DNA from 3 places in the Streptomyces sp. URMC 123 genome. Region 3 is predicted to be linked to each of the others. Evidence: riboswitches for the same ligand, from Rfam matches in the RefSeq annotation. Region 3 holds a riboswitch; each other region holds the start of a gene.
What was found. Region 3 has a riboswitch for cobalamin ahead of ACSNOD_RS19665 (energy-coupling factor ABC transporter permease). Riboswitches for the same ligand answer to the same signal wherever they lie in the genome.
Positions count from the first base shown of each region.

Region 1: it holds a riboswitch for cobalamin, as region 3 does, so the genes downstream of both, ACSNOD_RS00135 (ribonucleoside-diphosphate reductase subunit alpha) here and ACSNOD_RS19665 (energy-coupling factor ABC transporter permease) in region 3, are expected to answer to the same signal.
Region 2: it holds a riboswitch for cobalamin, as region 3 does, so the genes downstream of both, ACSNOD_RS02900 (cobalamin biosynthesis protein) here and ACSNOD_RS19665 (energy-coupling factor ABC transporter permease) in region 3, are expected to answer to the same signal.

Region 1 is NZ_JBPQTV010000001.1:22,390-32,674, forward strand. Features, by position in the region: gene ACSNOD_RS00110 (carbohydrate ABC transporter permease) at 1-887, opposite strand, end outside; gene ACSNOD_RS00115 (extracellular solute-binding protein) at 992-2,248, opposite strand; gene ACSNOD_RS00120 (GntR family transcriptional regulator) at 2,501-3,271, shown strand; gene ACSNOD_RS00125 (carbon starvation CstA family protein) at 3,407-5,605, shown strand; gene ACSNOD_RS00130 (YbdD/YjiX family protein) at 5,698-5,895, shown strand; cobalamin riboswitch at 6,048-6,169, shown strand; gene ACSNOD_RS00135 (ribonucleoside-diphosphate reductase subunit alpha) at 6,326-8,737, shown strand; gene ACSNOD_RS00140 (ribonucleotide-diphosphate reductase subunit beta) at 8,737-9,774, shown strand; gene def (peptide deformylase) at 9,936-10,285, opposite strand, start outside.
Region 2 is NZ_JBPQTV010000010.1:14,548-24,832, forward strand. Features, by position in the region: gene cobO (cob(I)yrinic acid a,c-diamide adenosyltransferase) at 1-517, opposite strand, end outside; gene ACSNOD_RS02890 (putative cobaltochelatase) at 517-2,631, opposite strand; gene ACSNOD_RS02895 (cobyric acid synthase) at 2,818-4,332, opposite strand; gene ACSNOD_RS02900 (cobalamin biosynthesis protein) at 4,329-5,291, opposite strand; cobalamin riboswitch at 5,417-5,541, opposite strand; gene ACSNOD_RS02905 (hypothetical protein) at 5,725-6,009, opposite strand; gene ACSNOD_RS02910 (anion permease) at 6,053-7,300, opposite strand; gene ACSNOD_RS02915 (lysozyme) at 7,436-8,179, opposite strand; gene ACSNOD_RS02920 (class II aldolase/adducin family protein) at 8,420-9,232, shown strand; gene ACSNOD_RS02925 (alpha/beta hydrolase family protein) at 9,362-10,285, shown strand, end outside.
Region 3 is NZ_JBPQTV010000172.1:2,592-12,876, forward strand. Features, by position in the region: gene cbiQ (cobalt ECF transporter T component CbiQ) at 1-251, opposite strand, end outside; gene ACSNOD_RS19660 (energy-coupling factor ABC transporter substrate-binding protein) at 277-759, opposite strand; gene ACSNOD_RS19665 (energy-coupling factor ABC transporter permease) at 756-1,574, opposite strand; cobalamin riboswitch at 1,604-1,803, opposite strand; gene ACSNOD_RS19670 (phenylalanine 4-monooxygenase) at 1,998-2,885, opposite strand; gene ACSNOD_RS19675 (DUF4232 domain-containing protein) at 2,970-3,389, opposite strand; gene ACSNOD_RS19680 (hypothetical protein) at 3,388-3,675, shown strand; gene ACSNOD_RS19685 (hypothetical protein) at 3,783-4,217, opposite strand; partial or broken gene ACSNOD_RS19690 (helix-turn-helix transcriptional regulator) at 4,837-5,799, opposite strand; gene ACSNOD_RS19695 (DUF3224 domain-containing protein) at 5,911-6,387, shown strand; partial or broken gene ACSNOD_RS19700 (helix-turn-helix transcriptional regulator) at 6,463-7,430, opposite strand; gene ACSNOD_RS19705 (VOC family protein) at 7,553-8,026, shown strand; gene ACSNOD_RS19710 (PASTA domain-containing protein) at 8,140-8,790, opposite strand; gene ACSNOD_RS19715 (organic hydroperoxide resistance protein) at 8,985-9,395, opposite strand; gene ACSNOD_RS19720 (MarR family winged helix-turn-helix transcriptional regulator) at 9,513-9,998, shown strand; partial or broken gene ACSNOD_RS19725 (TetR family transcriptional regulator C-terminal domain-containing protein) at 10,049-10,285, opposite strand, start outside.

The DNA of each region.
Region 1 (10,285 bases), on a different contig from region 3:
CGCTGATTGCCGAATCCCTCCACGAAGGCGTAGACGGGGAGCGTCTCGGTGAGCCGGTCGGGCCCGCCCTTGTTGATCGCGAAGACCTGGGCGAACGACTTGAAGACCCAGATGACCTCGAGGAAGGTCGTGGCGAGGAAGAACGGCTTGAGGAAGGGGTAGGTCACCGAGGTGAAGATCTTCCAGGTGCCGGCGCCGTCCATGCGGGCCGCCTCGTACAGCTCCTTGGGAATGGTCGTCGTCGCCGCGTAGAGGTTGATCGCCACAAAGGGGACGGACTGCCAGACGATCAGCAGGGTGATGACGAAGAAGGTGGAGAGCTGGCTGCCGAGCCAGTTGTGGTCGGCCATGGAGTGCCAGCCGAGCGCGTCCAGCACCCAGTTGACGACGCCGAAGCGGCCGGCGAAGAGCCACTGGTAGACCGTGGTCGCGGCGATCACCGGCATGGCCCAGGTGAGCACCAGTGCCACCGAGAGCAGCAGCCTCATCCGGGTGCCGAGCCGGGCGAGCAGCAGGCCGATCAGCGTGCCCGCCACCATGATCAGGACCACATTGACGCCGGTGAAGACCACCGAGCGCCCGGTGACCCGCCAGAACTCCTCGTTGGAGAGGGTGTCGGCGTAGTTGTCGAAGCCGACCCACTCGGTCAGGCGCAGAATGAGCTGCCGCCGGTTGAGCTCCTGGAAGGAGATCATCGCGTTGCGGATCAGCGGCCAGCCGAGAAAGACCGCGGTGGCGGCCAGCGCGGGCAGCAACAGCAGATACGGCGTGGCCAGGGACCGGCGCCCGGGGCCCGTGCGCCGGCCGGGGGAGGCCCCCGGGGGCCCCGATCTCTTCGCCGTTCCCGCCGGGGTGACGGTCCCGGCCTCCTGGGACTGAACGGACATGCTGCGGTCTTCCTCCCGTGCCGCGCGCGCCGTCGCGCCGGCCGTGCCAAGGGGACGGGTTCCGCCGCGGACCGGCGAACCGGTCCGTGACGGAACCCGACGGGTCACTGCTTCTGTGCGAGCCGCTTGTTGATCTCGCCCTCGACGGCCTTGGCCGCGTCGGCGGGGCTCTGGCCGTTCAGCACGGCGGTCATGTAGCCCTTGATGGGGTTCGGCTCGTTCTCCACCGCGGCCCACTCGGGGATCAGCGGGGTGGTGCCGCCGAAGGGCACGGCGGGCGCGGCGGCCTCGGCGGCGGCGTGGCCCTTGAGGTTGCCCTTCAGCGCCTCCTTGTTCGGGATCACGCCCGCCTCCTTGGCGAGCCGGCCCTCGAACGTGTCGGAGAGAGCGATCTTGAGGAACTCCCGGGCCAGTTCCTGCTTCTTGCTGCCTGCCGCGATGGCGAGGTTCGACCCGCCCAGGAAGACACCGGCCGGCTTGTCGGCGGTCTCACCCGGGATGGTGAAGTAGCCGATCTCCTTCTCGATGGCCGGGTTGGCCTTGATGGCTCCGGCCGCTTCCCAGCCCATGCCGATGAAGGCGCCCACATTGCCCTTGGCGAAGACGGTGCCCTGATCGGGCAGCTTCTCGTCCTTGTCCTTGGGGGCCTGGGAGTAGGACTGGAACTTCCGGTAGATCTCCATGGCCTCGCCGACCTTGGGGTCGTCGAGGTTGCTGACCCACTTGGCGCCGTCCTTCTTGACGAGGTCGACGCCCTTCTCGACGGTCAGGCCGTTGAGGACGTACCAGTTCTGGCCCGGCAGGTAGAGCGGCTCCTTGCCGGTCTCCTTGATCTTGTCAAGGGCCTTGAAGAAGTCCTCGCGCGTCTTGGGGGTCTCCGTGACGCCCGCGTCGGCCCAGATCTTCTTGTTGTAGACCACCACGCGGTTGAGGGCGAACCACGGGGCGGCGTACTGCTTGCCGTTGTGCACGGCGGGCTTGTTCAGCGACTCCAGCCACTGGTCGCCGCCGAGTTCCTTCTTGAATTCGCCGAGATCGGCGAGGCCCTCGGAGGCGGCGTACGCGGCGGTCTGCGTATTGCCGAGCTCGATGACGTCCGGCGGGTTGGCCTCCGACAGCGCCGTGGTCAGCTTCTGCTGAATGCCGTTCCACTTCTGGACTTCGATTTTCAGCTTGGCGCCGGTCTTCTTCTCGAATTCGGCCGTGACGTCCTTCGTCCACTGCGCCGGGTTGGACCCGTCCATGAACCACACGGTCAGCGTCTTGTCGTCGCCACCGGAGGAACCCGAGCCGGACCCACAGGCCGCGACACTCGCCAACATCGCCACGACACCCGTCGCCGCTATGAGTCCACGCCGCACAGCACTCTCCCCTACAGGCTGGATGTGGTCTTTAATGGTTTAGACCAGTGCCCGCAGCTTGGCCTAGACCTTTTGGGGTGTCAAGGGTGTATAAGAGTCGCTGTCGGCTCCGTTACCGGACCGACATCTGGGCTGATCCGCGCGATGAGGCCGCCCGGGTCCAAGGCCGTGCCACGATGTGAGCCGCTGAAGACGGAGGAGCCGGTGACGGCAGCAGGACAGGCAGCAGGACAGGAGCCGGGAAGGCTGGTCATGAAGACCGACGCGGGCGGCGGTCCGGCCGCGGCCGAGGGCGGGAACGGCACCCGTACCGCGCGCGTGCCCAAGTACTACCGGCTCAAGCGCCATTTGCTGGAAATGACCGAAACCCTGCCGCCCGGAACGCCCGTCCCGCCGGAGCGCACGCTCGCCACCGAGTTCGACACCTCCCGCACCACCGTGCGCCAGGCGCTCCAGGAACTGGTGGTCGAGGGCCGGCTGGAGCGCATCCAGGGCAAGGGCACCTTCGTCGCCAAGCCCAAGGTGTCCCAGGCCCTGCAACTGACCTCCTACACCGAGGACATGCGCGCCCAGGGCCTGGAGCCCACTTCCCAGCTCCTCGACATCGGCTATGTGACGGCCGACGACCGGCTGGCCTCCCTGCTCGACATCGAGACCGGCGGCCGCGTCCTGCGGATCGAAAGGCTCCGGCTGGCCAGTGGCGAGCCCATGGCCATCGAGACCACCCATCTGTCCACCAAGCGCTTCCCGGCGCTCCGCCGCAACCTGGTGAAGTACACCTCCCTCTACACCGCTCTGGCGGAGGTCTACGACGTGCGGCTGGCGGAGGCCGAGGAGACCATCGAGACCTCCCTGGCGACCCCGCGCGAGGCCGGGCTGCTGGGCACGGACGTGGGCCTGCCGATGCTGATGCTCTCGCGCCACTCCCTGGACGCGGAGGGCCGCCCCGTGGAGTGGGTGCGGTCGGTCTACCGCGGCGACCGCTACAAGTTCGTCGCCCGGCTCCAGCGTCCCGCCGACTGACGGCCCCCGCCCACCTGCGACTTCGTCACCGTAGCCGTACCGGTATGCGGACGGGTAGTGACGGTGGCAAGAGCGCTGGCTTAGATTTCCCGCACGTTACGAGGGAGATCACCAAGCGGGAACGGAGCACGTGCCATGCCAGAGCCAGCACCACCGAAGACCCCCCAGCGCCGCGTGTCCCCACGGTCCATGGCCATCTGGACCGCCGTTTCCCTCATCGGCGCGGCCGCCTGGGCCGTGCTCGCCCTGTCGCGCGGCGAGGAGGTCTCGGCCGCCTGGATGGTGGCCGCCGCCCTGGGCTCGTACGCCATCGCCTACCGCTTCTACTCCCGGTTCATCGCGCGCCGGGTGCTCAAGGTCGACAAGACCCGCGCCACCCCGGCCGAACGCCACGACGACGGCGTCGACTTCCACCCCACCGACCGCCGGGTGCTGCTGGGCCATCACTTCGCGGCCATAGCCGGCGCGGGCCCGCTGGTCGGCCCCGTGCTGGCGGCGCAGATGGGCTATCTGCCCGGCACCATCTGGATCGTGGCCGGTGTCATCTTCGCCGGCGCGGTGCAGGACATGGTGACCCTGTTCTTCTCCACGCGCCGGGACGGCAAGTCGCTGGGGCAGATGGCCCGTGAGGAGATCGGCCCGCTCGGCGGTGCGGCGGCCCTGATCGCGGTCTTCGCCATCATGATCATCCTGCTGGCCGTGCTGGCGCTGGTCATCGTCAACGCCCTGGCCGGCTCCCCCTGGGGTACCTTCTCCATCGCGATGACCATTCCGATCGCGCTGTTCATGGGCGTGTACCTGCGGGTGCTGCGGCCCGGCCGGGTCACCGAGGTCTCCGTGATCGGCGTGGCGCTGCTGCTGCTCGCGATCGTGGGCGGCAACTGGGTCGCCGAGTCCTCCTGGGCCGACGCCTTCACCCTGGAGCCGAGCACGCTGGTCGTCTCGATGGCGGTGTACGGCTTCGTGGCGTCGGTGCTGCCGGTGTGGATGCTGCTCGCGCCGCGTGACTACTTGTCGACCTTCATGAAGATCGGCACCATCTGTCTGCTGGCCATCGGCGTGGTCGTGGCGCTGCCCACCATGAAGATGGAGGCGATCACCGACTTCGCCGCGCGGGGCGACGGGCCCGTCTTCGCCGGCTCCCTCTTCCCGTTCGTCTTCATCACCATCGCCTGTGGCGCGCTCTCCGGCTTCCACTCCCTGGTCTCCTCGGGCACCACCCCGAAGATGATCCAGAAGGAGACCCAGATCCGGATGATCGGCTACGGCTCCATGCTGATGGAGTCGTTCGTGGCGATCATGGCGCTGATCGCCGCCTGTGTCATCGACCCGGGGCTGTACTTCGCGATGAACGCCCCCGCCGGCGTCATCGGCGACTCCGTGCAGTCCGCCTCCCAGGCAGTCGCCAACCTCGGCTACACCATCACCCCGGACCAGCTCACGGCCGCCGCCAAGGCCGTCGAGGAGCAGACCCTGCTGTCGCGGACCGGTGGCGCCCCCACCTTCGCGATCGGCATGTCGGAGATCTTCTCCCAGGTCTTCGGCGGCCACGGCATGAAGGCGTTCTGGTACCACTTCGCCATCATGTTCGAGGCGCTCTTCATCCTGACGACCCTCGACGCGGGAACGCGGGTGGGCCGGTTCATGCTCCAGGACACCCTGGGCAACCTCTACAAGCCCTTCAAGGACATCACCTGGAAGCCCGGCCTGTGGTTCGCCAGCGCGGTCGTCGTGGGCGCCTGGGGCTACTTCCTGTGGGTGGGCGTCCACGACCCCCTGGGCGGCATCAACCAGCTCTTCCCGCTCTTCGGCATCGCCAACCAGCTGCTCGCCGCGGTGGCGCTCGCCGTCTGCACCACCCTGCTGGTGAAGTCGGGGCGCCTCAAGTGGGCGTGGGTGACGGGCATCCCGCTGGTCTGGGACGCGGCGGTCACCCTCACCGCGAGCTGGCAGAAGGTCTTCTCCGACGACCCGCGCGTCGGCTTCTTCGCCCAGCGGGACAAGTACCAGGACGGCATCGAGGCGGGCAAGGTGCTGCCGCCCGCCAAGAACCTGGACGACATGCACACCGTGGTGACCAACTCCACGGTGGACGGGGTTCTCTCCGCCCTCTTCGCGCTCCTGATCCTGGTGGTGATCGCGGACGCCGCGCGCATGTGCGTCAAGGCCGTCCGGAACCCCGCCGCGGCGCCGCTCAAGGAGACGCCGTACGTAAAGTCCACGCTCGTCGCCCCGGCCGCGCTCTTCCCGACCCGGGAGGAGAAGGCCGAACTGGCCGCGGCGGGCGCGGGGAGCGAGGGCGGCACCGGCACCCGTACGGGGCACACGCCATGAGCGGGGACACCGTACTGCCGTCGGGCGGGAGGGTTCCGGGCCCTCGCACCGTACTGTCGTCGATCCGGAAGGCCGCCGGCCCTCGCACCGTACTGTCGTCGATCCGGAGGGCCGCCGCCCGGTTCCGCTGGTTCTGGCGCGAGGCGTCCGGCGAGGCCGCGTACGACCGTTATGTCGCCCACGCGCGCGCCCGAGACCCACGCGCGGACGTCCTCGGTCGGCGCGAGTTCGAGCGCCGCCGGATGGACGCCCGGGAGGCCGATCCACGCGAGGGCTTCCGCTGCTGCTGACCGAAAAAGACACGGTCGACCGTTCGCACCCGGGCCGCCGCTCCCTCTCTGAAGGGGCGGCGCCCCTTCCCCGTTGCAAACCGCACGCCCGGCCGAGCACGCAGCCCACGACACAACATCTGGTGCCGCACCTGACCCACGACACAAGATGTATGCTCGTGCTCGCTGTCGCCGCAGGGGAATCCGGTGGGAATCCGGAACTGTCCCGCAACGGTGTGGAAGTGCATGTTTTGCGCACCCAAGTCCGAGGACCTGCCGACAGTCACGCCCGGATCGACCGACCGGGCGTCGTGACGTCCGGGCCTCGCGGGTTGGGCCGGTGGACGCTGTGTGGCGAGAACGCGCCCGTTCCCCAGGAACGCCGTGCCCTGTGCCGTCAGCGCTCCCCGCACCCCCACGCGGCCCCCAGCCGAGCGAGGGAGAGCACCACGTGACCATCGCGCCCGCCGATCCTGTTTCAGACGCGTCCGCGGCACAGCACGCGTCCGACCGGAGCGCCGACGGTCCCGGGACCGCGCTGCTGCGCACCCTGACCGACCTCACCGCCGATCTGCCCTCGACGGACCCCGGGCGGGTCGCCGCGGCCGCGCTGCGGGGCCGGCACGCCGGCTCCGACGAGGCGGAGCTGCGGTCGCTCGCCACCGAGGCCGCGGCCGGTCTGATCTCCGAGGACCCGGAGTACTCCCGGCTCGCCGCCCGGCTGCTCTCCCGCGCCATCGCCGACGAGGCCGCCGGCCAGGGCGCGGTGTCCTTCTCCGCCTCGGTGGCCGTCGGCCACCGCGAGGGCCTGATCGCCGACGGCACGGCCGCGTTCGTGCGGCAGCACGCCCGGCGGCTCGACGCCCTGGTGGACGAGGCGCTGGCGGGCGGCGCCGACGACCGCTTCGGCTACTTCGGCCTGCGCACCCTGCACAGCCGCTATCTGCTGCGCCACCCCATCACCCGGCAGGTCATCGAGACCCCGCAGCACTTCATGCTGCGCGTCGCCGCCGGCCTGGCCGAGGACGACAGCGACCGCGCCGTGGACGAGGTGGCCGCGCTCTACGGGCTGATGAGCCGGCTGGACTACCTGCCCTCCTCCCCCACCCTCTTCAACTCCGGCACCCGTCACCCGCAGATGTCCTCCTGCTATCTGCTGGACTCGCCGCTGGACGAGCTGGACTCGATCTACGACCGCTACCACCAGGTCGCCCGGCTCTCCAAGCACGCCGGCGGCATCGGCCTGCCGTACACCCGCATCCGCTCCCGCGGCTCGCTCATCCGCGGCACCAACGGTCACTCGAACGGCATCGTCCCCTTCCTGCGCACCCTCGACTCCTCGGTCGCCGCGGTCAACCAGGGCGGCCGCCGCAAGGGCGCCGCCTGTGTCTACCTGGAGACCTGGCACGCCGACATCGAGGAGTTCCTGGAGCTGCGCGACAACACCGGTGAGGAGGCGCGGCGCACCCACAACCTGAACCTCGCCCACTGGATTCCGGACGAGTTCATGCGCCGGGTCGACGCCGACACCGACTGGTCGCTGTTCTCGCCCGCCGATGTGCCGCACCTGGTCGACCTGTGGGGCGCGGAGTTCGACGCCGCCTACCGCGAGGCCGAGGCGCAGGGCCTGGCCCGCAGGACGATCCCGGCGCGCCAGCTGTACGCCCGCATGATGCGCACCCTCGCGCAGACCGGCAACGGCTGGATGACGTTCAAGGACGCCGCGAACCGTACGGCGAACCAGACCGCCGAGCCCGGCAACGTGGTCCACTCCTCGAACCTCTGCACCGAGATCCTGGAGGTCACCAACGACGGCGAGACGGCCGTCTGCAACCTCGGCTCGGTCAACCTGGGTGCCCATGTGCGGCCCGGGGAGCACTCGCTGGACGAGGCCATCGACTGGGAGCGGCTGGACGCCACCGTGCGGACCGCCGTCACCTTCCTCGACCGCGTCGTGGACATCAACTTCTACCCGACCGAGCAGGCCGCGCGGTCCAACGCCAAGTGGCGCCCCGTCGGCCTGGGCGCGATGGGCCTCCAGGACGTCTTCTTCCAGCTCCGGCTGCCGTTCGACTCGCCCGAGGCCGCCCGGCTCTCCACCCTCATCGCCGAGCGGATCATGCTCGCGGCGTACGAGGCCTCCTGCGACCTCGCCGAGCGCCACGGGCCCCACCCGGCCTGGTCCGCCACCCGCGCCGCGCGCGGTGTGCTCCACCCCGACCACTACGGCGTGGAGCAGCGCTGGACGGACCGCTGGACGGCGCTGCGTGCCCGTATCGCCGCCACCGGGATGCGCAACTCCCTGCTGCTGGCGATCGCCCCGACGGCGACCATCGCCTCCATCGCGGGTGTCTACGAGTGCATCGAGCCGCAGGTGTCGAACCTGTTCAAGCGCGAGACGCTCAGTGGTGAGTTCCTCCAGGTCAACTCGTACCTGGTGAACGACCTGAAGAAGCTGGGCGTGTGGGACGCGCAGACCCGGGAGGCGCTGCGCGAGTCCAACGGCTCCGTGCAGGACTTCGCCTGGGTGCCGCAGGAGATCCGCGATCTGTACCGCACGGCGTGGGAGATCCCGCAGCGCGCGCTGATCGACATGGCCGCGGACCGTACGCCGTACCTGGACCAGAGCCAGTCGCTGAACCTCTTCATGGCCTCGCCGACCATCGGGAAGCTCAGCTCGATGTACGCCTACGCCTGGAAGAAGGGCCTGAAGACCACGTACTACCTGCGCTCGCGCCCGGCGACCCGGATCGCCCAGTCCGCGCGTGCCGCGGCCCCCCTCCCCGTTCAGCAGGTGGCCGAGGCCGCGGACGCCGTCGCCTGCTCCCTGGAAAACCCCGAGTCCTGCGAGGCATGCCAGTAATGACCACCCCGTCCCCCGAGAAGACCGCGTCGGCGAGCAAGAACCTGCTCGACCCGGGGTTCGAACTCACCCTGCGGCCCATGCGCTACCCCGAGTTCTACGAGCGCTACCGTGACGCGATCAAGAACACCTGGACGGTCGAGGAGGTCGACCTCCACTCCGACGTGGCCGACCTGGCCAAGCTCTCCCCCGAGGAGCAGCACCTGCTGGGGCGCCTGGTCGCCTTCTTCGCCACCGGTGACTCGATCGTGGCGAACAACCTGGTGCTCACCCTCTACAAGCACATCAACTCCCCGGAGGCGCGCCTGTACCTGTCGCGCCAGCTCTTCGAGGAGGCCGTGCACGTCCAGTTCTATCTGACGCTGCTGGACACCTACCTCCCCGACCCGGACGACCGCGCGGCGGCCTTCGCGGCCGTGGAGAACATCCCCTCCATCCGGGAGAAGGCGCAGTTCTGCTTCAAGTGGATGGACTCCGTGGAGCAGATCGACCGCCTGGAGTCGAAGGCCGACCGCCGCCGGTTCCTGCTCAACCTGATCTGCTTCGCCGCCTGCATCGAGGGCCTGTTCTTCTACGGCGCCTTCGCCTATGTGTACTGGTTCCGCTCCCGCGGTCTGCTGCACGGCCTGGCGACCGGCACCAACTGGGTGTTCCGGGACGAGTCCATGCACATGGACTTCGCCTTCTCGGTGGTGGACACCGTGCGCCAGGAGGAGCCCGACCTCTTCGACGAGGAGATGGGCAAGCAGGTCACGGCCATGCTGGAGGAGGCCGTGGAGGCCGAGCTCCAGTTCGCCCGCGACCTGTGCGGTGACGGCCTGGCCGGCATGAACACCGACTCCATGCGCGAGTACCTGGAGTGCGTGGCGGACCAGCGGCTGCGCCGCCTGGGCCTGCCGGCGCGCTACGGCTCGGAGAACCCCTTCTCCTTCATGGAGCTCCAGAACGTCCAGGAGCTGACGAACTTCTTCGAGCGCCGCCCGTCCGCGTACCAGGTGGCCGTCGAGGGTTCCGTCGACTTCGATGAGGACTTCTGATCACGTTCCCCGGACCGATCGCACGGGTCTGCTGATCCCGCCGTCCGCCCCGCGCCGCCCCGTGGCGACGCGGGGCGGCGGCCGCGGGCTCGGGTTCTGCCGGGCGTAAGCGAAGGGCCCCGCTCCGGTGATCCAGAGCGGGGCCCTTCGCCGTACGCGCGTCAGTCGTTGGGGACCGTCTCGTAGCGCGGCGTGCCCTCGGCCATCTGCCGCAGCGCGTCCTTGCGGTCCCGCTTGGAGAGCCGGTCGATGTACAGGTAGCCGTCGAGGTGGTCCGTCTCGTGCTGGAGGCAGCGGGCGAAGTAGCCCGTGCCCTCGACCGCGATCGGCTTGCCCTCCAGGTCCTGGCCCCGGCAGATCGCGTAGTCCGGGCGGGCCAGCGGGGCGTAGGCGGTGGGGACGGAGAGGCAGCCCTCGTTGGAGTCGTCCAGCACCCTGCGGTCGGCCGGGAGGTCCTCGATCACGGGGTTGCAGATCGCGCCGACGTGCCGCACGCCCTGGTCGTCCATGC
Region 2 (10,285 bases), on a different contig from region 3:
CCGCGTCCACCAGCTTCTCAGGCGCGTTGCGGCCCGTGATGACGACGTGCTGGGTGCCGGAGCGCTCGCGCAGCACCGACACGACCTCGTCAGTGTCGATCCATCCCCAGTGCATGGGGTACGTGAACTCGTCGAGGACGTAGAGCCGATATGTCTCCGCAGTCAGGTCGCGCTTGACCTGCTCCCACCCCTCGACCGCCGCCTCCTCGCTGGAAGCGATGTCCCGCTGGACCCAGGACCAGCCCTGCCCCATCTTGTGCCATGCGACGGTCCCCCCCTCGCCGGAGTCACCGAGGACACGCAGCGCGCGCTCCTCGCCGACCCGCCACTTCGCGGACTTGACGAACTGAAAAACTCCCACCGGCCACGATTGGTTCCATGCTCGCAGAGCCAAGCCGAAAGCGGCAGTGGATTTTCCCTTCCCGACGCCCGTGTGGACGATCAGCAGCGCCCGATTGCGGCGCTGGCGGGTGGTCAAGCCGTCGTTCGGCACGACGGGCGGCTGTCCTTGTGGCATTACGCGGCCCTCCGGGTTCCCTGGACGTTACGTACGAGAGCCGCGACGCTGTCCGCCCGCAGCTCGTCAAGTGTCACCGCGGGCCCGCCCAGATCCCGCGCGAGCGCGCCGGCCAGCCCGAGCCGCACCGGCCCGGACTCGCAGTCCACGACGACGGACGCGGTGCCCTCGGCGGCCAGCAGCCGTGCGGCCCGCGAGGCCAGCGCCACGGGCTCCGGACCGCCGGTCGCGCGCCCGTCCGTCACCGTCACCAGCAGCGGCCGCCGCGACGGGTCGCGAAGCCGCTCCACGCGGAGCACCTCGCGCGCCTTCAACAGTCCTGCGGCAAGCGGTGTACGCCCGCCGGTCGGCAGCGCCTCCAGACGCGCGGCGCCCGCCTCCACGGACGACGTCGGAGGCAGCGCCACCTCCGCCGAACTGCCCCGGAACGTCACCAGGCCCACCTTGTCGCGCCGCTGGTAGGCGTCCAGCAGCAACGACAGTACGGCGCCCTTCACGGCACTCATCCGCTTCCGCGCCGCCATGGAGCCCGAGGCGTCCACGACGAACAGCACCAGATTGCCCTCCCGCCCTTCCCGGACGGCCTGCCGCAGATCGTCACGGCGAACCACCAGGCCGGGCCCCCGCCGGCCACGCGCGTGCTGATGCGGCGCCGCCGCCTGTACGGTCGCCGCCAAATGCAGCTTGGTGAGCGCTCCCCGTGGCCGGTGCGCACCCGTGGTGCGACCGTGCGCCGTACGGGCGCGGGAGCGCCGGCCGGCAGCGCCTTCGCCCAGTCCGGGCACGCTCAGGACGCGGGCCCGAAACGGTTCCGCCGCGGCGACAGCGCCCTGCTCGCCGCCGCCCTGGCCGCCGGTGCCATGGCTCTCCGTGTCGTGCGGGGCGGAGTCGTTCGGGGCGGGTTCGGGACGAGAAGGCCGGTCGGGCGTCTCGCGCGCCTCATCCGCCGCCCCGGGCTCCTGTCGTTCTTGCGGTCCCTGCGGCTCCTGCGGCCCGTCCGCGGGCGGCAGGCCGCCCCCGCCGTCAGGACCGCCATCGGGGCCGCCGTCAGGGCCATCCGGCTGGGGGCCGTCCGGTTCCGGGTCGTTGTCGCCGCCGTCGAACTCGTCCAGTGTCCGGTCGAGCTTCTCGGTGTCCAGCCCTGGAGCGTCGAAGGGGTTGCGCCGACGCCGGTGAGGCAGCGACAGCAGCGCGGCCTGCCGTACGTCCTCGGTGCGGACCTCCGTACGGCCGTCCCACGCCGCCAGAGCGGTCGCCGTGCGCGCGGTCACGATGTCCGCACGCATCCCGTCGACCTCGAACGCCGCGCACACGGCGGCTATCTGCCGGAGGGCGTCGTCCCCCAGCTTCACGGACGGCAGCAGCGTGCGCGCCGCCGCGATCCGCTCCCGCAACGCGCTCTCCTCGGCCTCCCAGCGCGCCGAGAAGCCGGCAGGGTCCTCGTCGTACGCCAGACGCCGCCGGACGACCTCCACCCGCTGATCGGGCTCCCGTGACGCCGCCACCTCGACGGTGAGGCCGAACCGGTCGAGCAACTGCGGACGCAGCTCACCCTCTTCGGGGTTCATCGTGCCCACGAGGAGGAAGCGCGCCGCGTGCCGTACTGACACGCCCTCGCGCTCCACGTACGAGGCGCCCATGGCCGCGGCGTCCAACAGGAGGTCGACCAGGTGGTCGTGAAGGAGGTTGACCTCGTCCACGTACAGGACGCCGCGGTGCGCGTCCGCCAGCAGCCCCGGTTCGAAGGCCTTCTTGCCCTCGGACAGGGCCCGCTCGATGTCCAGGGCGCCCACCAGCCGGTCCTCGGAGGCACCGACGGGCAGTTCCACCATCCGGGCCGGCCGGGAAACGCCCTGGGCCGCCTCATGGGGGCCGTCCGGGCACGCCGGGTCCGGAGCCGCCGGATCGCAGGAGAACCGACAGCCGGGCACGACGTCGACCGGCGGCATCAGTGCTGCCAGCGCGCGCACGGCAGTGCTCTTCGCGGTTCCCTTCTCGCCGCGCACCAGTACTCCGCCAACCGCGGGGGAGACGGCGTTCAGGAGCAGAGCCAGCCGTAGATCGTCCATGCCGACGACCGCGGTGAACGGGTAGTGCGGGACGGTGGTGCTCATACGGTGCCCTCCAGGTGGCCCAGCATCGAATGGGGCGTAGCGAGCCGCCTCGGCGTCTCGACGTCGGGTTCGGCAGGTCGGTCATGGCGCCGGGGCCATGCGGCGTGCGTGGGTAGGCCACCACCGCCGTCAGTGGCGGCCGTGACGGGGTGCGTCGTCCTCATGGAGCCCCCACGGTGGCGGCCCTCACGGCGCGCCGGGCGGTATGAAGGGCAGTCCGGACGGCGCCCCCGCCTCGATCAGCCGGAGCAGCGCGTCGGTGTCCGCGTGCTCTTCGATCAGGTCGCCCAGGCGGTCCAACTGCTCTTCCCGGAGGGTGTCGAAAGACGTGTCGGGGGCCGGTATGAACCGACGGCCGGCTGCGGCGGCCACCTTCTGCAGAAAGGCACGCCGAAACCCGTCGCTCTCCAGCGAGCCGTGCCAGTGGGTGCCCCACACGGCGCCGACCCGGCATCCGTCCAGGAAGAACTCGTCCCCCTCCTCGACCTCGGCGACGCCATGGTGGATCTCGTAGCCCTCCACGTGCTCGCCGTAGGCCTCACCCACGGGGCGCGCGAGCGTCTTCTCCGCCGCGAACCGGACCCGTACGGGCAGCAGCCCGAGCCCGTCCACCGTTCCGGCCCGTGACTCCACCTCGTCCTCGATGGTCCGGGCCAGCATCTGGAAGCCGCCGCAGATGCCCAGCACCGGGCGCCCCTCGGCGGCCCGCCGCGCCACCGCGTCGGCGAGCCCGCGCTCCCGCAGCCAGGCCAGCGCCCGTACGGTGCCTCGGGTGCCCGGCAGCACCACGAGGTCTGCGTCGGACAACTCCTCCGGGCGGTCCACGAACCGGACCACCACGCCCGGCTCGGCGGCCAGCGCGTCCACGTCCGTGAAGTTCGACATGAGGGGCACGGCGGCCACCGCGACCCTCAGCACGTCCTCGCCGTGCGGAGGCGCGACCGTGGACTCCCGCACGGTGCCCCGGAGCGATACGCGCAGACCGTCCTCCTCGTCGATGCCCAGGCCGTGCTGGTACGGCAGGACGCCGAAGGTCCGCCGGCCCGTGAGGTCGTACAGCATGTCGAGGCCGGGCTCCAGCAGGGTGACGTCGCCGCGGAACTTGTTGACCAGATATCCGGCCACCAATGGCTGGTCCTCGCGGCTGAGCAGGGCCGTCGTGCCGAAGAAGGACGCGAAGACGCCGCCCCGGTCGATGTCACCGACCACCAGTACGGGCAGCCGGGCCGCCCGCGCGATGCCCATGTTGACGATGTCGGTGCGCCGGAGGTTGATCTCGGCAGGGCTTCCCGCGCCCTCGCAGATCACCGCGTCGTACGTGCTCCGCAGCTCCTCCAGACACTCCAGTACGGTGCCCAGCAACTGCTCCTGGCGCCCCGCGTGGTAACCCCGCGCGCTCAGTTCTCCGACCGGCTTGCCCAGCAGCACGACCTGACTGCTGCGGTCGCTGCCCGGCTTGAGCAGTACGGGGTTCATCAGCGCCGAGGGTTCGACCCGGGCCGCCGCCGCCTGCATGGCCTGCGCTCGCCCGATCTCCGCGCCCTCGCGCGTCACGAACGAGTTCAGTGACATGTTCTGTGCCTTGAACGGGGCGACCTTCACACCCCGGCGCGTCAGCCAGCGGCAGATCCCCGCCGTGACGACGCTCTTGCCGGCGTCCGATGTCGTCCCGGCGATCAACAGCCCTTTGCCGCCGTTCACGCCCGCCCCTTTCCCGCGCGCCGCAGCGCTCCCCACGCCAGCCGGCCACCGACGCACACGCCGAGGGCCAGTACGTTCACCCGCCGCGCCAGCCGCACGGCGCGCTCGATGTCGTCCACGGTCACAGGACGGTTGCCCTCGCCCAGTACGGGGCGGTGCTCCACGCGCCCTGCGTATGCGAGGGTGCCGCCCAGCCGAACGCCCAGCGCGCCCGCGAAGGCGGCTTCCACGGGGCCCGCGTTGGGACTGGGGTGCTTGCGCGCGTCACGGCGCAGCACGCGCCAGGCGCCCCGTGGGTCCGGCCCGGCGACGGCCGTCAGTACGGCGGTCAGCCGCGCCCCCGGGAACCCCACGGCGTCGTCAAGCCGGGCGGAGGCCCAGCCGAAGCGCCGGTACCGCGGGGACTTGTGGCCGACCATGGCGTCGAGCGTGTTGACCGCGCGGAAGCCGACCAGGCCGGGAACGCCCGCCGCCGCGCCCCACACCAGGGCGCCCACGACGGCGTCCGAGGTGTTCTCGGCCACGGATTCGACCACGGCACGGGCGATCTGCTGCCCGTCGAGGGCCTGCGGGTCGCGGCCGCACAGGTGCGGCAGTCTCTCCCGCGCCACCTCGATGTCGCCCGCGGCCAGGGCCCCGCCGATGGCACGGGCCTCACGGCGCAGCGACGTCCCGCCGAGGACGGCCCAGGTGGCGGCGGCGGTCAGTACGGTCGACGCGGCGGGTGAGCGCCGTACGGCGCGCGAGAGCGCTCCCGCGGCAACCGCGGCTCCGCCCGCGCACAGAACGGTGTGCAGGGCTCCGACAGCGCGGTGGTCGCGCCAGAGCAAGCCCTCGACGGCTCCCGCGGCCCGCCCGAAGGCGGCGACGGGATGCCCGCGGCGTGGGTCACCCACGAGGAGGTCACCGATGAATCCGAGGGCCGCGCCGCCGGCGAAGGTGGCGAGGTCGGCACGCATCCGGTCAGACCGCCGTCGTGCCTCGGTGGAACGGGGATATCGGGGTGGGCGTTCGACGGCAGCCGGGCATGGTGGTGTGTCCTCACTCAGGGTCCGCGCCCTGGATCGACGTGACCGGCGGTGAGAGTCTCCTGGCTCCCGGATCGGCATCTCCCCCGGCCTTCCAGCCCGCAGTACGGGCCGTGGCTCCGGTGGGGGATCGCTCCCCGGTGACAGTGGCGGGACCGCGCCGGATTCGCACCGGCTTCCTCTCCTGCCGCCGTTTGGCCCCGGCAGTCCACCATGGGCCGCGAAGGCCCGTCAACTTGCCTTGACCTGGGGCGGGGAGGGCGCGCGGGCCTTCCCGACGACGACAACGCGCCCCGCCGGATGGCGAAGTCCTGGTCGGCGCTTCGCCATCCGGCGGGGCGGAGGCTGTGAGAGGGGATCGCTGTCAGGAGACGATCAGAAAGATGCCGTAGGCCACGGCCGCCGCGCACAGCGCGAAGCAGGCGTACGCGCCGGCGCGCGCCGCAGCGGTCGGGCTGGTGGACACCGCCACCGTGCCGTCGGGCTGCACATGCATCCGGGCCGAGGCCTGCGCGGAGTCCTGCGGCCCGGCGGGCCGCGTCTTGCGCGAGGTGCCGACGATTCCGAGGGTGAAGAATCCGACGACGCCGACGGTCACGATGAGGCTGACGCCGAAGACCTGGCCGAGTGCTGCCCAGTCGATGCTCATGTGGTTGCTTCCTTGGCTTCTCGTGTCGTGCCGGGGGCGGCCGTCAGGCCGTGACCCGCTCGGCCGCAGGGGCCGGGGCCGTCGTCTGGTGGGGGAGGACGCCCACCGGCTCGGGGGCGGTCAGCACGCCGGCCGGCGGCGGGGCGACGGTCTTGATCGCCGCGGTCACCACGCCGTCGGGCTCGGCGTCGAGCTCGTTGACGTTGGTGTGGTCGACCGGCTTGCGGCGCGAGGCCGCCCAGATGGCACCGCAGGCGATGACGGCCAGGACGGCGACGGTGGTGACACCCCAGTCACCCTGCTGGGCGAGGAGCGCCGCGCCGCCCGCGACCAGTCCTGCGGCCGGCAGCGTCAGGCCCCAGGCGATGATCATCCGGGTGGCGGTGGACCAGCGGACCACGCCGCCCTTGCGGCCGAGGCCGGCGCCCATCACCGAGCCGGAGCAGACCTGCGTGGTGGAGAGCGCGAAGCCGAGGTGCGAGGAGGCGAGGATGACCGTCGCGGCGCCGGTCTGGGCGGCGAAGCCCTGCGGCGGCTGGATGTCGGTGAGCCCCTTGCCGAGGGTGCGGATGATCCGCCAGCCGCCCAGGTAGGTGCCCAGGGCGATCGCCACACCGGCCGAGACGATGACCCACATCGGCGGGTCGGAGTTCGGGACGAGCACGCCGCCGGTGACCAGCGCGAGGGTGATCACGCCCATGGTCTTCTGCGCGTCGTTGGTGCCGTGGGCGAGGGAGACCAGGGCCGCCGAGGCGATCTGGCCGGCCCGGTAGCCCTTGGCGGTGTCCTGGGGGTCGCGGCCGCGAGCCAGGCGGTAGGTGAGCCGTGTGGCGGCCGTGGCGGCCAGTCCCGCGACGATCGGCGCGGCCACTGCCGGGATCAGCACCTTCATGACGATCTTGTCGGCGTTGACGCCGTCCATGCCGACCGCGACGAGGGTGGCCCCGATGAGACCGCCGAACAGAGCGTGCGAGGAGCTCGAGGGCAGGCCCGCGAGCCACGTCAGCAGGTTCCAGACGATCGCGCCGACCAGACCCGCGAAGATCACTTCTGGTTGGACGCCGGCGCTCTCGTCGATGATGCCGCCGGAGATCGTCTTGGCGACCTCGACGGAGAGGAACGCTCCGACGAGGTTGAGGACCGCCGACATCGCCACCGCAGCCTTGGGCTTGAGTGCCCCGGTGGAGATGGTCGTGGCCATGGCGTTGGCTGTGTCGTGGAAGCCGTTCGTGAAGTCGAACACCAAGGCCGTGATGATCACGATCCCGATGAGAAGCGTGATGTTTTCCATTCACCCAGGCAATCAGTTTGGTGGTCAGTGGCACGGCGACCGTAGGGACTTTTGGTGAACGGAAGGTGAACTGGGCTAGGCGTTGCGGTGCCGCCCTCTCTGGATGCCCGCAGAGGGCGTCGAATCCGGTCGAAATCACCCTCCGGCCAGGCGCTTCAGCTGGTCGTCCGTCCCGTTGAAAACGTTCTGATCGCCCGGGAGGTCGCCGGCGTTGGAGTACTGCCAGAACGTCCAGAACTGCCATCCCGCGGGCAGGGGCCCGGGCGAGTCCGCCCACCGGGCCAGCCAGAGCGGGTGGTCGGCCCCGAAGGCCGTACTTCCGGCCGTGCAGTCGTTCCACCACTTCGTCGTGGTGTAAATCACGGGGCGCCGCCCCGAGACCCTCCTCACCTCGTCGCTGAACGAGGTGATCCAGGCCACCATCTCCCGCGGATCGAGGCCGTAGCACTTCTTGCGGCCGCGAGGGTAGTTCTCCAGATCCAGCGCGGGTGGCAGGGTCCAGCCGTCCGGTCGCCCCGCTCCGCCGTGCTTCAGGAAGTAGGCCGCCTGGGCCTGGCCGGAGGACTGGTCCGGTACGGCGAAGTGGTACGCCCCGCGCACCATGCCCACCTTCCGTGAGCCGCCGTACTGCTGCTCGAAATAGGGATTGCGGTACGAGGTGGACTCGGTCGCCTTCACATAGACGAAGGCCGCGCCCTTGCTCCTCACCGCCGCCCAGTCCACGTCCTTCTGGTGCGAGGACACGTCGTGGCCGCGCGGCTGTCCCGCGGCCGACGCCGTCGGCGCGCCGGAGAGGGTGGTTCCGATGAGGGTCAGTATCGCGGCGGAAGCCGCGAACAGAAGCTGGCAGTGGCGGCGCGACGACCGGCTGTGAGTCATTTGTCCCCCGATTGGCGACGTTCATGACAAATCGTGCCGAGATTACTGGAAGATCCCACCCGGACCGACGGTTCCCGATGGGTCCGCGGGGCGGCGTGCTGAGGCAGCAGAGGCGCGAGGCATGTGCCGCGCGCCCAGATGCGCTCGGCAACGCCTGATCGCAGGCTGCTCCACCTCGCGCGCCCCGCGCACCGCGCCGCGCCCGGCACCTGCCAGGATCGGCTCAAGGAGGTGAGCCGCATGGCGGAGCCGGACGGCGCGGGCACGGCGGACCCGGCGGGAGCGCGGGCACGGGAGAGCGCGGCACAGGCGGCGGGAAGGGCCCCGGCGGGCCCTTCGAGCCCGCCACGGGGGCGACCCGACCCCGAGGCCGCGGGAGAGCGGTCCAGGGCCCTGGAGCGGGCGTGGCGGGACCTGCTCCGTACCGCGCGCCGGACTGCCGAGAGTGGGCTGGTGGTCGGCACCTCGGGAAACGTCTCCGTACGCGTGGGGGACACGGTTCTCGTCACGCCCAGCGGCGTTCCGTACGACCGACTCGGCCCTCGCGACATGACCGGCACCGATCTCCACGGCCGGCAGGTCATCGGCGACCTCGCACCCACCAGCGAGCTCCCCATGCATCTGGCCGTCTATCGCGCCACCGACGCCCGAGCCCTGGTCCACACCCACGCCGTGCACGCCACGGCCGTCTCCACCCTCGTCCCCGAACTGCCTCCCATCCACTACGTGACCGCGGACCTCGGCGGGCCCGTCCGCGTCGCGGACTACGCGCTGTACGGCACCGAGGAACTCGCCGCGCGCGTACGCGAGGCCCTGCGCGGCCGTACGGCCTGTCTTCTGCGCAACCACGGCACGCTCGCCTGTGGAGCGACCCTCGACCAGGCCTACGACCGCACCGCTCAGCTCGAATGGATGTGCCAGGTGTGGCTCGCCGCCCGGTCCGTCCCAGGACTGTCGCCCAGCCTTCTCTCGGGAGACGACCTGCGACAGGCCGCCGACAAGCTGCGAGGCTACGGTCCCCAGGGCGCCCAGGACCGCTCCCCTCAGGACTGACGACGGGCGCTCAGTACTGCCGACGGCGCCCAGCCGCTCAGTACTGGCGACGGGCTGCGCCGGCTCGACACCTCACCCGACGGCTCCGCCCACTGGCCCCACGCCCGCATGCCGCCCACACTGGTACGGATGCGCGTGCGAACCGTGGCGGCCGCGGCCGCGACCTCCGTGCTCGGTGTCGGCGTGGCCGCGGTGGCGGCCGGCCGATACGCCTCCGGCGCTGCCCTGAACCCGGCGCGGCTGCGGCCGCTGCCGGGCGACCCACCGCTCACCGTCCACACCATGACCCCCGACCGCATCACCCTGACCCGTAGCCTGGCTTCCCAGCGGCCGGGCACCTACGGGCTCATGGGGCCGGGCTGCCATGCCATCGTCGGCCCCGTCCTGGACACCGTGCCGCACCCGGTGGACTGCGTCGTCCGGCGGCTGGAGCGGGTCACCCACGGCGTGCTCGAGACCGGCACCCGCATGTGGCTCACGCCGCAGGTCCACATCGGCAACCCGCGCGACGCCCTCGGCCTCGACCACGCCGATGTCGACGTGCCCGGCGACGTCGGCTCCCTGCCCGCCTGGTTCGTCCCCGGCGCCCGCGACACCTGGGTGATCGCCGTGCACGGCCTCGGCACCAGCCGTGAGCACCCCATGGTCGTGATGCCCTTCCTGCACCGCCATCACATATCCGTCCTCTCGCTCGCCTACCGGGGAGACCTCGGCGCGCCCCGCTCACCCGACGGCGTACGGCACCTCGGGGACACCGAGTGGCGCGACGTGGACGCGGCCATCCGCTACGCCGTGCGGTACGGCGCGCGGCGCGTCATCCTCCACGGCTGGTCGACCGGCGCCACCATGGTCCTGCGCGCCGCGGCCGAGTCCCCGCTGAAGCAGCGCATCACCGGCCTCATCCTGGACTCGCCGGTGTTCGACTGGCGGACGGCCGTACGGACGCTTGCGGCGGCCGATGGGGTCCCGCGCCCGCTCCTGCCTCTCGCAGTACGGGCGGCGCAGGGCCGTACGGGCCTCGACGAGCGGCTGGCCCGGCTGGCCGCCCCGGAC
Region 3 (10,285 bases):
TGGACCAGCAGGGGGAGGGCGCCGGTGACGCAGAAGCCGAGCGGGACGCGGAACGCCCGCCACAGCCGGCGGGGAGCCACCCCCGCCGGCCCGAGCAGCACGCCCAGGGCCGCGAGGGCCACCAGGGCGGCCCCGGGCCACGGGGGCAGCGAGATCGCCAGAACGGTCAGACCGAGGCCCAGGACGGCCTTTTCCAGGGGGTGGCGGCGGCGCCAGCGACTGCTGTGCGCCGCCGCGTCGATGGGCAGCACGGTGTCGTCGCCGTTCCGCCGCGGATCACGGCCGCGGGGCGGCGGCGCCGCTCCCGGCCGGTCGGCCCGGCTCGGCGCCCGACTCCCGGGCCTCCGGCTCGGCAGCCCTCCCGGAAGCCCCGGAAGCCCCCGCAGTCCCGGAAGCCGGTGCGGGTGAGGCCGCCGAGGCCGCCGCAGCAGTCGGGGCCGCCACCGACCGGGCCACCGCCTGGGCCTCGCCCTGCCGACGGCCCTTGCGCAGCCCGAAGTAGTACGCCAGTACCCCCGCGCCGATGGCGGCCTGCAGGGCGAACAGCGCCGACTCCACCTCACCGGACGGCGGCTCGTACAGCGGCGAGAACCACGGCTCGTAGTCCGGCTTCAGCTCCGTGATGGCGGCCTCCGCCTGCGCGTCCGCACCGGCGAACGGCTCCTCCTTGTGGTCCCCCATGCCGAGGGCCAGCGGAAGCACCGCCAGGGCCGCCACGATCGCCAGCAGCAGGATGTTGATCTTCGCGTTGCGGCTCATCGGACCACGGCCTCCTTCGTGTCACCGGCGTCGCCCGCGTCACCCGCGTCGGTGCCGCCCGCGCTGGTGCCGCCCTTGCTGCTGCCGTCCGCGTCGCCGTTGCCCGCGTCGGTGTCGCCCGCGTCGGCGCTGCCCGAGCCGCCGGCCCGGCCGCGCCGCGCGAAGAGCCCGAGCCGGGTCAGTTCGCCCTTGCTGGACTGGATCAGCAGCCGCACCACCAGCACCGTCAGCAGACCCTCGCTGATCGCCAGCGGGATCTGGGTCACGGCGAAGATGCCGCCGAACTTGGCGAGCGCGCCGAGGAAGCCGCTGCTCGGGTCGGGGAACGCGAGCGCGAGCTGGACGCTGGTGACGCAGTAGGTGACCAGGTCCGCCACGAACGCGCCACCGAACACGCCGACCATCAGCGGCGCGTCGACACGGCGCAACAGCCGGTAGACGGCGTAACCGGCCCAGGGGCCCACGATCGCCATGGAGAAGACGTTCGCGCCCAGGGTGGTGAGCCCGCCGTGCGCCAGCAACAGGGCCTGGAACAGCAGGGTGATGGTGCCCAGCACGGCCATGATGGGCGGCCTGAACAGCATCGCGCCCAGACCCGTACCGGTCGGATGGGAACAGCTGCCCGTCACCGACGGGATCTTCAGGGCGGAGAGGACGAACGTGAAAGCGCCGGAGGCTCCGAGCAGCAGGGTGCTCTCGGGGTGGGCCTTGACCTCACGGGTGAGGGCCCGGACGCCGTGGACTACGAACGGGGCTGACGCGGCGCCCCAGGCGACCGCGTGCAGTGGGGGCAGATACCCCTCGGCTATATGCATGGGTGGGAAGACCTCTCCAGCACCTCGTGGATGGACAACGCGCCCTGGCCGGTCTCCTGGCTGACGGGTCATGCCGCCCGGTTCTCCGCCTTCCCAGCCGTGGCGCGGTTTCCCGTGCCCGACCAGTGGCTCCCCTGGGTGGGGGTGGAGTCGAACTTCCCGATCACAGTGGCGAGGGCCGCACCGGCATCACACCGGTTTCCCGTTCACCAAGGCGGTGTGACATTAGTGGTCAGGGGCAAGGTAGGACAACCCGCGCGCGGGTGTGAGCCCCGGCGCACAACTGCCGCGTACCCTGCTGCGACGCACCCACGCGGGGCTCGTGGGGGGACGGCTCGGGCGTACGCGCGCCCGCCCCCGGCGCGTGGCGCCGGCCCCCGCGCGCCGGGCCCCGCGCGGGCGCGCCGCGCCCCGGCGGGCGGTTCAGGGCTCGCCCACCCGAACCGCCGGCAGCCCCAGCCGGGCCGGCGTGTCGTCGTCGAACGCGTCGAGGAACGCGCCGAGAAAGTCCGTCAGATGCTCCAGGGAGCGGGCGGCGAACAGGACCGGCTGATAGCCGGAGATCTGGTACCGGGTCGCCGCCATCCGGGGAACGTCGAGTTCGTACACCTGGTTCCGCGCCATCTGGGCCAGCTCGCCGTACGAGGACAGCAGCGCCGCGCCGTACGCCTTGACCTCCCCGTTCTCGACCATGACGCCGTACTCGAGCGTGAACCAGTACAGATGGCTGATCAGCTCCAGCGCCTCGGCGGTCCGCACCCGCATGGCCGCCCGGCCGACCGTGCGGTAGAGGTCGGCGAAGCGGGGGTCCGACAGATGGATGCCATGGCCGAAAACGTCGTGGAGGACATCCGGCTCGGGGGTGTAGAGCGGCATCGCGGGATGGCGGACGAACTGTACGGCGTGGAAGTAGCCGCGCTCCATCGATCCGAGGAAGCGCTTGTTCTCCACGACCCCGCCGGCGAGGGTGAAGTCGAAGCCGGTCAGGGCGCGCAGCCGGGCACCGACCTCGCCGTGCTGCGGTACGTGGTCCGCGGGCACGGGCGCGCCCTCCCGCGCCTCCAGCACGGCCCGGCAGGCGTACGCCGGGTGCGCGACGGCCAGCGCGGCGTGGACCGTGCGCCAGGTCGCGTGCTCGGCCTCGGTGTACTCCACGTACGGGGACGGCTCGCCCACGCGGTGGCCGTGCGCCAGCCGCGCCAGCGCGTTCCGCCGCTCCAGATAGCGGATGTCACGCTGGCCGGGATGCTGCGCGGCCGGACCGAGCCGGCCATCGGGCGCCACCGGGGTACGCGTCCACACCCTTCCCATGACAGCACAGGGGCGGGGCTCCCGCAGGGGCAGCGGGTGACGTACGGGGCGCTCGACGCGACCCGGCTCAGGAAGCGGGCCGGCTCAGGAAGCGGGCCGGTCCGAGGGCTTGGCCCAGGGGCTGACGCCCAGCTTGCCCGTGGTGCCGATGTCCACGGGAGCGTCCGGGGTCACCGTCTGCCAGCCCTGCCCGTCGGCGGGCGCGACGCTCAGGTGCTTGCCGTTCACGGGCGCGCCGTAGCCCGTCACCGTGTTCCGCCAGACGATCCCCGCCACCGCCTTCTCGCCGGGCTGCAGGGTCACCTGCTGCGGGGCGGCGTCGAAGGAGGGGAGGACGGAAATGCCGAACGACCCCTTGCCGACCTTGACGTCGAGCGGCTTGCGGGCGTCGTCGAGGACGCGCAGCGGGGGGTAGCCCTTCACGGTGTACGGGGTGGTGCCGCGATTGACCAGCTCCAGGTTCATCACCCGCAGCCCCATGGCGGCATCGGACGACCCCGCCATGATCACGACGCCCGAGGCCGGGGTCGGCGACTCCCCGGGCGTCCCCGGCCCGGACGCCGGCGGCGAGCCCTGCGGGGACCCCGCCGCGGACGGGGCGGGGGAGCCGGCCGGGGCGGCGGACGCCCCCGGGGCACCCGAGGGCGACGAGGCGGGGGCGGCCGCGGGAGGGCTGTCGGTGCACGCGGTCAGCAGCACGGCGGCACCCGCCAGCGCTGCCCAGTACCGGCGGTGGGCCCTGCCTCGTGCCATGATCGGCTCTCTGCTCATGCGGATGATCGTCCCATGACCGGCGAACGTACGCTCGACCGGTCGCCGGTCGCCGGTCGCCAGTCGCCGTTCCCCGGCTCCCGCACGGAAGCCGGTCGACGTCCCGGTACCTCCCCTACGCCTCCCCTACGCCGAAGACCTGCCCTTCAGGTGGCCGGACACCAGGGCGACGACCGTCAGCGCCCCCAGGACGACGGCCAGCCAGACGGCACCGTCCAGTACGGCCATCACCATCAGCGCGAGCATGACCACAAGGGCTGCGACGAAATAGTGCTGCTCGCGTCTGTCCTCCTTGCGCTCGACCTTCCTCTTGGCGTCCAGATATCGAGGGTCGGCAGGGCTTGTATCAGGGGGCAGCTTTCCGGCGCGCAGGATGCGCCGGTGGTCGTGCCACGGCATCTTTCCCTGCTTGATGCGGCGGCTTACGCGCCGTTCCTCCTTCCACTTCTCGCCCGGGGGCAGGGTCCGCAGCCACTCCTGCCTGTCCCGTGTGTAGTACCGGTTGCCGTAGAGCTTGAGGTCGTCCTTTTCCTGGAGACGCCGGAGGTCGGCGGTGCTCATCTGTTCGGGCGGGGGCTCGTAGTATCGCCGTAAGCCATCGGCGATCACTTCGGGGGAGACGGATTGCCCGAAGTCGATCCGGTCGGCGTTGTACTGGGGGCCGTTGACCTGCTGACCCTGCTGGTTGAACGTGGCTCCCTGCCCCCGGTCGCGCCCGGAGCGTCTTCGGTCACGGTCGCGCGGGTCAGCCACCGAGGAACACCCCGACGGCACTGGCGAAGTCGTTCACGATGGCCGCGACCATGCCCCCCATGGCCAGGAGGCCGGCCAAGCGGCCCCGCGCGGCGGCGATGTCCCCGGCCTCCAGCTCTCCCCGCGCCGCGATCAGCTCGGCGGTCACCTGCTCGCGGGTGGCGGTGGGAACCTCCAACTCCCGCACGGCGTCCACCGCCCGGCCGAACTCCCGCGCCACCGTCCGAGCGTCGATGGGGCTGTGGTCCCCGTGCGTGACATTGACGGTGTCGCCCATGTACTGATTGCCGTAAACCGTCTGCCTGTCCTGGTTGAACGTTGCCATGTCTGCATCATGCCGCAACTGCCCATGCGCCGCAGAGTGCTTGGCGGCCGCCCGGCCCTCCTCCGCGGCCGTCACCGCCCGGCCCTCCTCCGCGGCCGTCACCCCGTAACGCCCTGCCAGTGTCGCCACGGCGCGGGCCACCGCCTCTCGGAGGGCGGGCGGGCCCAGCACCTCCGCCTCGGCGCCCAGGCCCAGCAGATCGCCCACCGCCACCGCCTGGCCCTCGACGGCCATCTCCGCCCGCACCCAGCCCTCCTCGTCCGGTGGACCGGCGGTCTCCAGGGCCCGGACGCCCACCGCCCCGAAGCGCCAGGGCAGCAGCCGCTGGGCGATCGGTGAGAGCCGCAGCAGCGCGGTGTCCCGGCGCAGGGCGGCCCCCAATCGGTCCTGCGTGCGCTGCCAGTACGCCGGCAGGTCGAACCCCTCCGGCCGGTCGAACCGCGCCCCCGTCTGCTCGGCGGCCAGAAGCCGCGAGACGCGATAGGTCCGGGCCTCGCCATCGGCGAGGGCCACGCAGTACCAGATGCCGCTCTTGAGCACGACGCCCAGCGGCCGCAGTTCGCGCTCCCGCTCCTCCCCGCCCCAGCGGCGATAGCGCACCCGCAACACCCGCTGCTCCCACACCGCCTCGGCGACCGCCGCCAGATGGGGCACCGGGTCGGCGTCGCGGAACCACCCCGGCGCGTCCAGGTGGAACCGCTCCTGAACGCGCCGGGCCCGCTCCGCCGGCTCCCCCGGGAGGGCGGCGTACACCTTGAGCTGAGCCGTGGTCAGCACCGCGCCGAGGCCCAGGTCCCGGGCCGGGCCCGGTGCTCCGGAGAGGAAGAGGGAACCGGCCTCGGCGTCGGTGAGCCCCGTCAGCCGGGTGCGGTAGCCGTCCATCAGCCGGTAGCCGCCCGCGGGCCCGCGATCGGCGAGGACCGGGACGCCGGAGGCGCCGAGCGCCTCGATGTCGCGGTAGACCGTGCGGACCGACACCTCCAGGGCGTCGGCGAGCTCCGGGGCGGTCGTCCGCCCTCGGTTCTGGAGCAGCAGCAGAAGGGAGAGAAGCCGGTCGGCACGCATGCGGATCATTCTCGCGCCGTACCTGACAGTAGATGTCAGGTACGGCGATCAGGCTGGGGTCGCACCGCGGGCCGAACGCCCGTGGGACGACGCACGACCGAGAGGACCACCATGCCGACGAAGGCCGCCATGCCCACGAGGGCCACCGCGCTCACCGAGACCACTGGGACCTTCACGTTCGCCGACTGGCAGGAGCGGGTCGTGGGCCCCGAGGGCCGGGAGGGCCCCCGGCTCGCCCACGCGACCGTGACCAACGCCTTCTCCGGCGGCATCGAGGCGTCCGGCACGCTCTGCGAGTACACCATCGCCTATCTCACGGACACCACCGGCACGTTCACCGGCATGCAGCACTTCTCCGGGGCCGTGGACGGCCGCACGGGGGCGTTCGTCGTCGAGGAGCGCGGCTCCTTCGCCGCGGACGGCACGGTGCGCTGCGTGTTCGAGGTCGTGCCCGGCTCCGGAACGGGCGAGCTGGCCGGACTGAGCGGCAGGGGCGGCTTCACCGCGGTCCACGGCGAGCCCACCGTCCCGTACACCTTCGCCTACGAGGTGGGTCGGGCCTCGTCCGACCAGGCTCAGGACGCCTGAATGGTTGATCCCAAGGGGTCGGCTCCGTATGGCTCTGTATCCGCGAGCGCGGTACGCGGAGCCGGCACGGGCTGATCATCGCTTCGGGGTCTCGATGGCGTGCAGGGCCCGCTCGGCGATCTGCCGCAGGTATGGGACGAGTTCGGGCGGGCCGAGCAGGGTGTAGGCGACCCGGAGCGCGGTGATGCGGAAGGCCAGGTATTCGGGGAGTCCACGGCCGTGCGCAGGCGGCAGCGGTGCGTGTCGAGGTGTTCCAGGACGCCGAGGGACGCCGGTACGAGCTCGGCGGCGCGTTCGATGGGTGCGTGCACGATCAGTTCGGCACGGCAGGTGCCCGGTCCGGCGGCCAGGGCGTCGGCCACGTAGGCGGCGGCGTCCTGGCCGTCGGGCAGGGTGCGCGCGGGCACGCGGGCGCCGGTGCGGTGGAGCTCGCTGATCCGGTCGACGCGGAAGGTGCGCCAGTCGGCGCGGTCGAGGTCGTACGCCAGCAGGTACCAGCGTCGTCCCGCGGCCACCAGGCGGTGGGGTTCGGCCACGCGCCGGAGGGACTCGCCGCGGCCGGGTGTGTAGCTGAAGCGGATCTTCTCGTGAGCCACGCAGGCGGCGGCGAGCACGGCGAGCAGCTCGGGGTCGGCCCCCGGGCCGCTCTGAGGGACGGCGATGGCCGCCTCGGCGAGCTGGTTCACCCGGCGCCGCAGGCGGGAGGGCAGTACCTGCTCCAGCTTGGCCAGGGCCCGCAGCGAGGTGTCCTCGATGCCGGTGACCGCCGCGGTGGCGGCCGCACGCAGGCCGATCGCGATGGCGACGGCCTCGTCGTCGTCCAGGAGCAGCGGCGGCATGGCCGTGCCGGCGCTGAGCCGGTAGCCGCCGGTGTTGCCGTGCGCGGCGTGCACGGGGTAGCCCAGCTCGCGCAGGCGGTCGATGTCGCGGCGGATGGTGCGGCCGGTGACACCGAGGCGCTCGGCGAGCTCGGCACCGGTCCGTTCGCGCGGGCTCTGCAGCAGCGACAGGAGCTTCAGCAGACGGGCGGCGGGGTCCCTCATGCGCATCACTATGCGGGATGACTAGGACGTTGAGTGACCTATTGGACTTCTACGATCGAGCCATCGGGCAAAAGGCCCGGAACAACCCCCTATGTCTCTGTTTGAGGAAGGCGGACCTGTCAATGGCCACCAAGGAATCCCTCCAGCTCTTCACGCCGATGCTCTACGTGCACGGCAGTCTGGAGGCCATCGCCTTCTACACCGATGTCTTCGGCGTCGAAGAGATCGCCGAGCGCACCATGCTGCTGTCCCAGGTGCCCGGCATGGACAAGACACCGGGCGCGGACAAGACGGTCGTCTACTCCAAGCTCCAGTTCCCCGATGGCAGCGCCCTGAGCGTCGCCGAGCTGACCGCCGACTCCTCCGCCGGGAACGGCCCCGTGATCGGCAGCAACATCCATGTCGGCTTGCAGTACACCGACCCCGCCGAGCAGCGGACGGCCTTCGACAAGCTCGCCGAGGGCGGCACCGTCCTGGAAGCCCTGGAGAGGAAGTTCTGGGGCGTCGCCTACGGCATCGTCCAGGACAAGTACGGCGTCATCTGGGAGTCCAACTGCTACCTGCCCGAGGGCGAGGACGCCGACACGGCCGGATAGCACGGCGTTCCTCTCCGGCGGGGCGCACGGCGTACCGGCGCCACAAGAGGCGGCACCGGCCCGCCCGCAGTCCGCACCGATCCCTTGGAATCGATCGTCCAGGGACAGACCCTCTAGGGGCAGGACTCCTCGAACTTGACCGCCTTCAGGGCGACCGGCTGCCCGGTCAGCTTCGTGCCCGGGGCGGGGGTCTGCGCGCACACCTTCCAGTTCGACTCGATGAGGACATTGCGGTTCCCCGTCGCGTCCTCGACCTGAAGGCTCGCGCCGGAGTCCAGCGACTGGCGGACCGCCTTCACGGACTTGCCCGTGACGTCGGGCATGGTCCCGCCGGCCTCCTTCCGCTCCTGGGAGCCCTGCCCTCCCGCGTCGCGGTCGGGGCAGGTCTCGTCCAGCTTCACCGCCCCCAGGTCGACCTTGGTGGTGATGGGGTGGCTGCCGGGCGCGGGGGTCTGGAAGCAGACCTTCCACTGGCGGTCCAGGATCTGATTGCGCCCCCGCCCGAGCGCGTCGTGGGACGTCAGATGGAGGAAATCGCTGTCCTGAGCGGTGTCCTGGGCCGCCTGGAGGCCCTTGCCCACGAGGTCGGGCAGCCGGCCGGCCTTGCCGCTGCCCTGTCCCGCCTGCCCCTGGCCGTCGGCGGGCGCCGAGCTCGCTCCGGTGCCCTTCCCGGCGGGGGAGGAGGAGCCGGTGTCACCGCACGCGGTGCTCATCAGCAGCAGGGCGGCGGCGAGGGGCGCGGCGGCGATGTATCGGTTTCGCATGAGCCTGATGCTGTCGCCCGAGAAGGCGCGGCGACGCCGGTCCTCGCGCTCTGTGACCGTCCTGTGACCGCGACCGGACGGTCACCGCTCTCGGCCCGCGGCCGTTTCGTGGCGGAACGCCGTCCCGCGCGCCCGTACCGCCCGGAGCCGGGGGGCGATCGCCCGCCGGCCCGCTTGACCGTTCGAGGGTCCGACTACTCGACGACGAGCTCCACCGGCACATTGCCCCGCGTCGCCCGGGAGTACGGGCACACCTCGTGCGCCTTCTTGACCAGCAGGTCCCCGGTCTCGCCCGACAGGGACTCCGGCAGCTCGACGCGGAGCGTCACGGCGAGCGCGAAGCCCGACTCGTCCTTGCCGATCCCGACCTCGGCGGTCACCGACACCTCGCTGGTGTCGACCTTCGCCTGGCGGCCGACGAGCCCCAGGGCGCTGGCGAAGCACGCGGCGTAACCGGCCGCGAAGAGCTGCTCGGGGTTGGTGCCCTGGCCGTTGCCGCCGAGCGCCGGCGGCGCCGCCAGGGGGAGGTCCAGCCGGCCGTCGGAGCTGACGGCACGGCCCTCGCGGCCGTTGGCGGTGGCGACAGCGGTGTACAGCGCGTCCATGGAAGTCCATCCCTTCGGGGGTCGGCGGCCGGTCTCCCCGGCCGCCCCATCAGTAGAGCGCACAATCAAGTTGTGCGCAACTCAATTGTGGACGAGTGGGTCGGGTATCCTGGGCTCATGACCACGCTGTCCCGGGTGCCCGACGAGGAGCTGCTCCGCCTCGACCACCAGATCTGCTTCTCGCTGAACACCGCTTCACGCGCCTTCGGCGGCGTCTATCGGGTCGCGCTGAAGGACCTGGGCCTGACCTATCCGCAGTACCTGGTGATGCTGGTGCTCTGGGAACACGGCGGCCTGCCGGTCAAGCGGATCGGCGAGCACCTCCGGCTCGACTCCGGCACGCTCTCGCCGCTGCTCAAGCGGCTGGAGGCGATGGGGCTGGTGCGGCGCGAGCGCAGCGCCGCCGACGAGCGGTCCGTCATCGTCCGGCCCACCGAGGCCGGCGCCGAACTGCGGGAGCGCGCCCTGGCCGTGCCGCGCCGGGTGGCCGCGGCGACCGGCCTCTCGGTGGCCGAGATCACCGCGCTCAAGTCCCTGCTGAACCGCGTCACCGATGCCCTCGACCAGGCGCCCCGCGGCGGCGGGGCGTGTGACGAAGCCTGAGGGGCGGAGCTCGACGGGGGGGGGCGCGGCGCGCCGGTCGTCGGCCGCGGTCAGCCCGCGAGGGCTGCGTCGATCCGCTCGTCGAGAATGGCCAGGGCCGCCTCGGAGGTGAGGTGGCCGATCAGGACGTGGGTGGTGAGCCCGTCGGCGAGGGCGAGCAGCGCGTGTGCCGTACGGTCCGTGCCGCTCGCCGGCGCGTCCGGCGTACGACTCTCTCTGCCGGTCCGGTCCTCGCCGCACCGTCCTCGGCCGCTCTCCGCTCGTTCGCTCTCCGCGCGGCTCTGCGC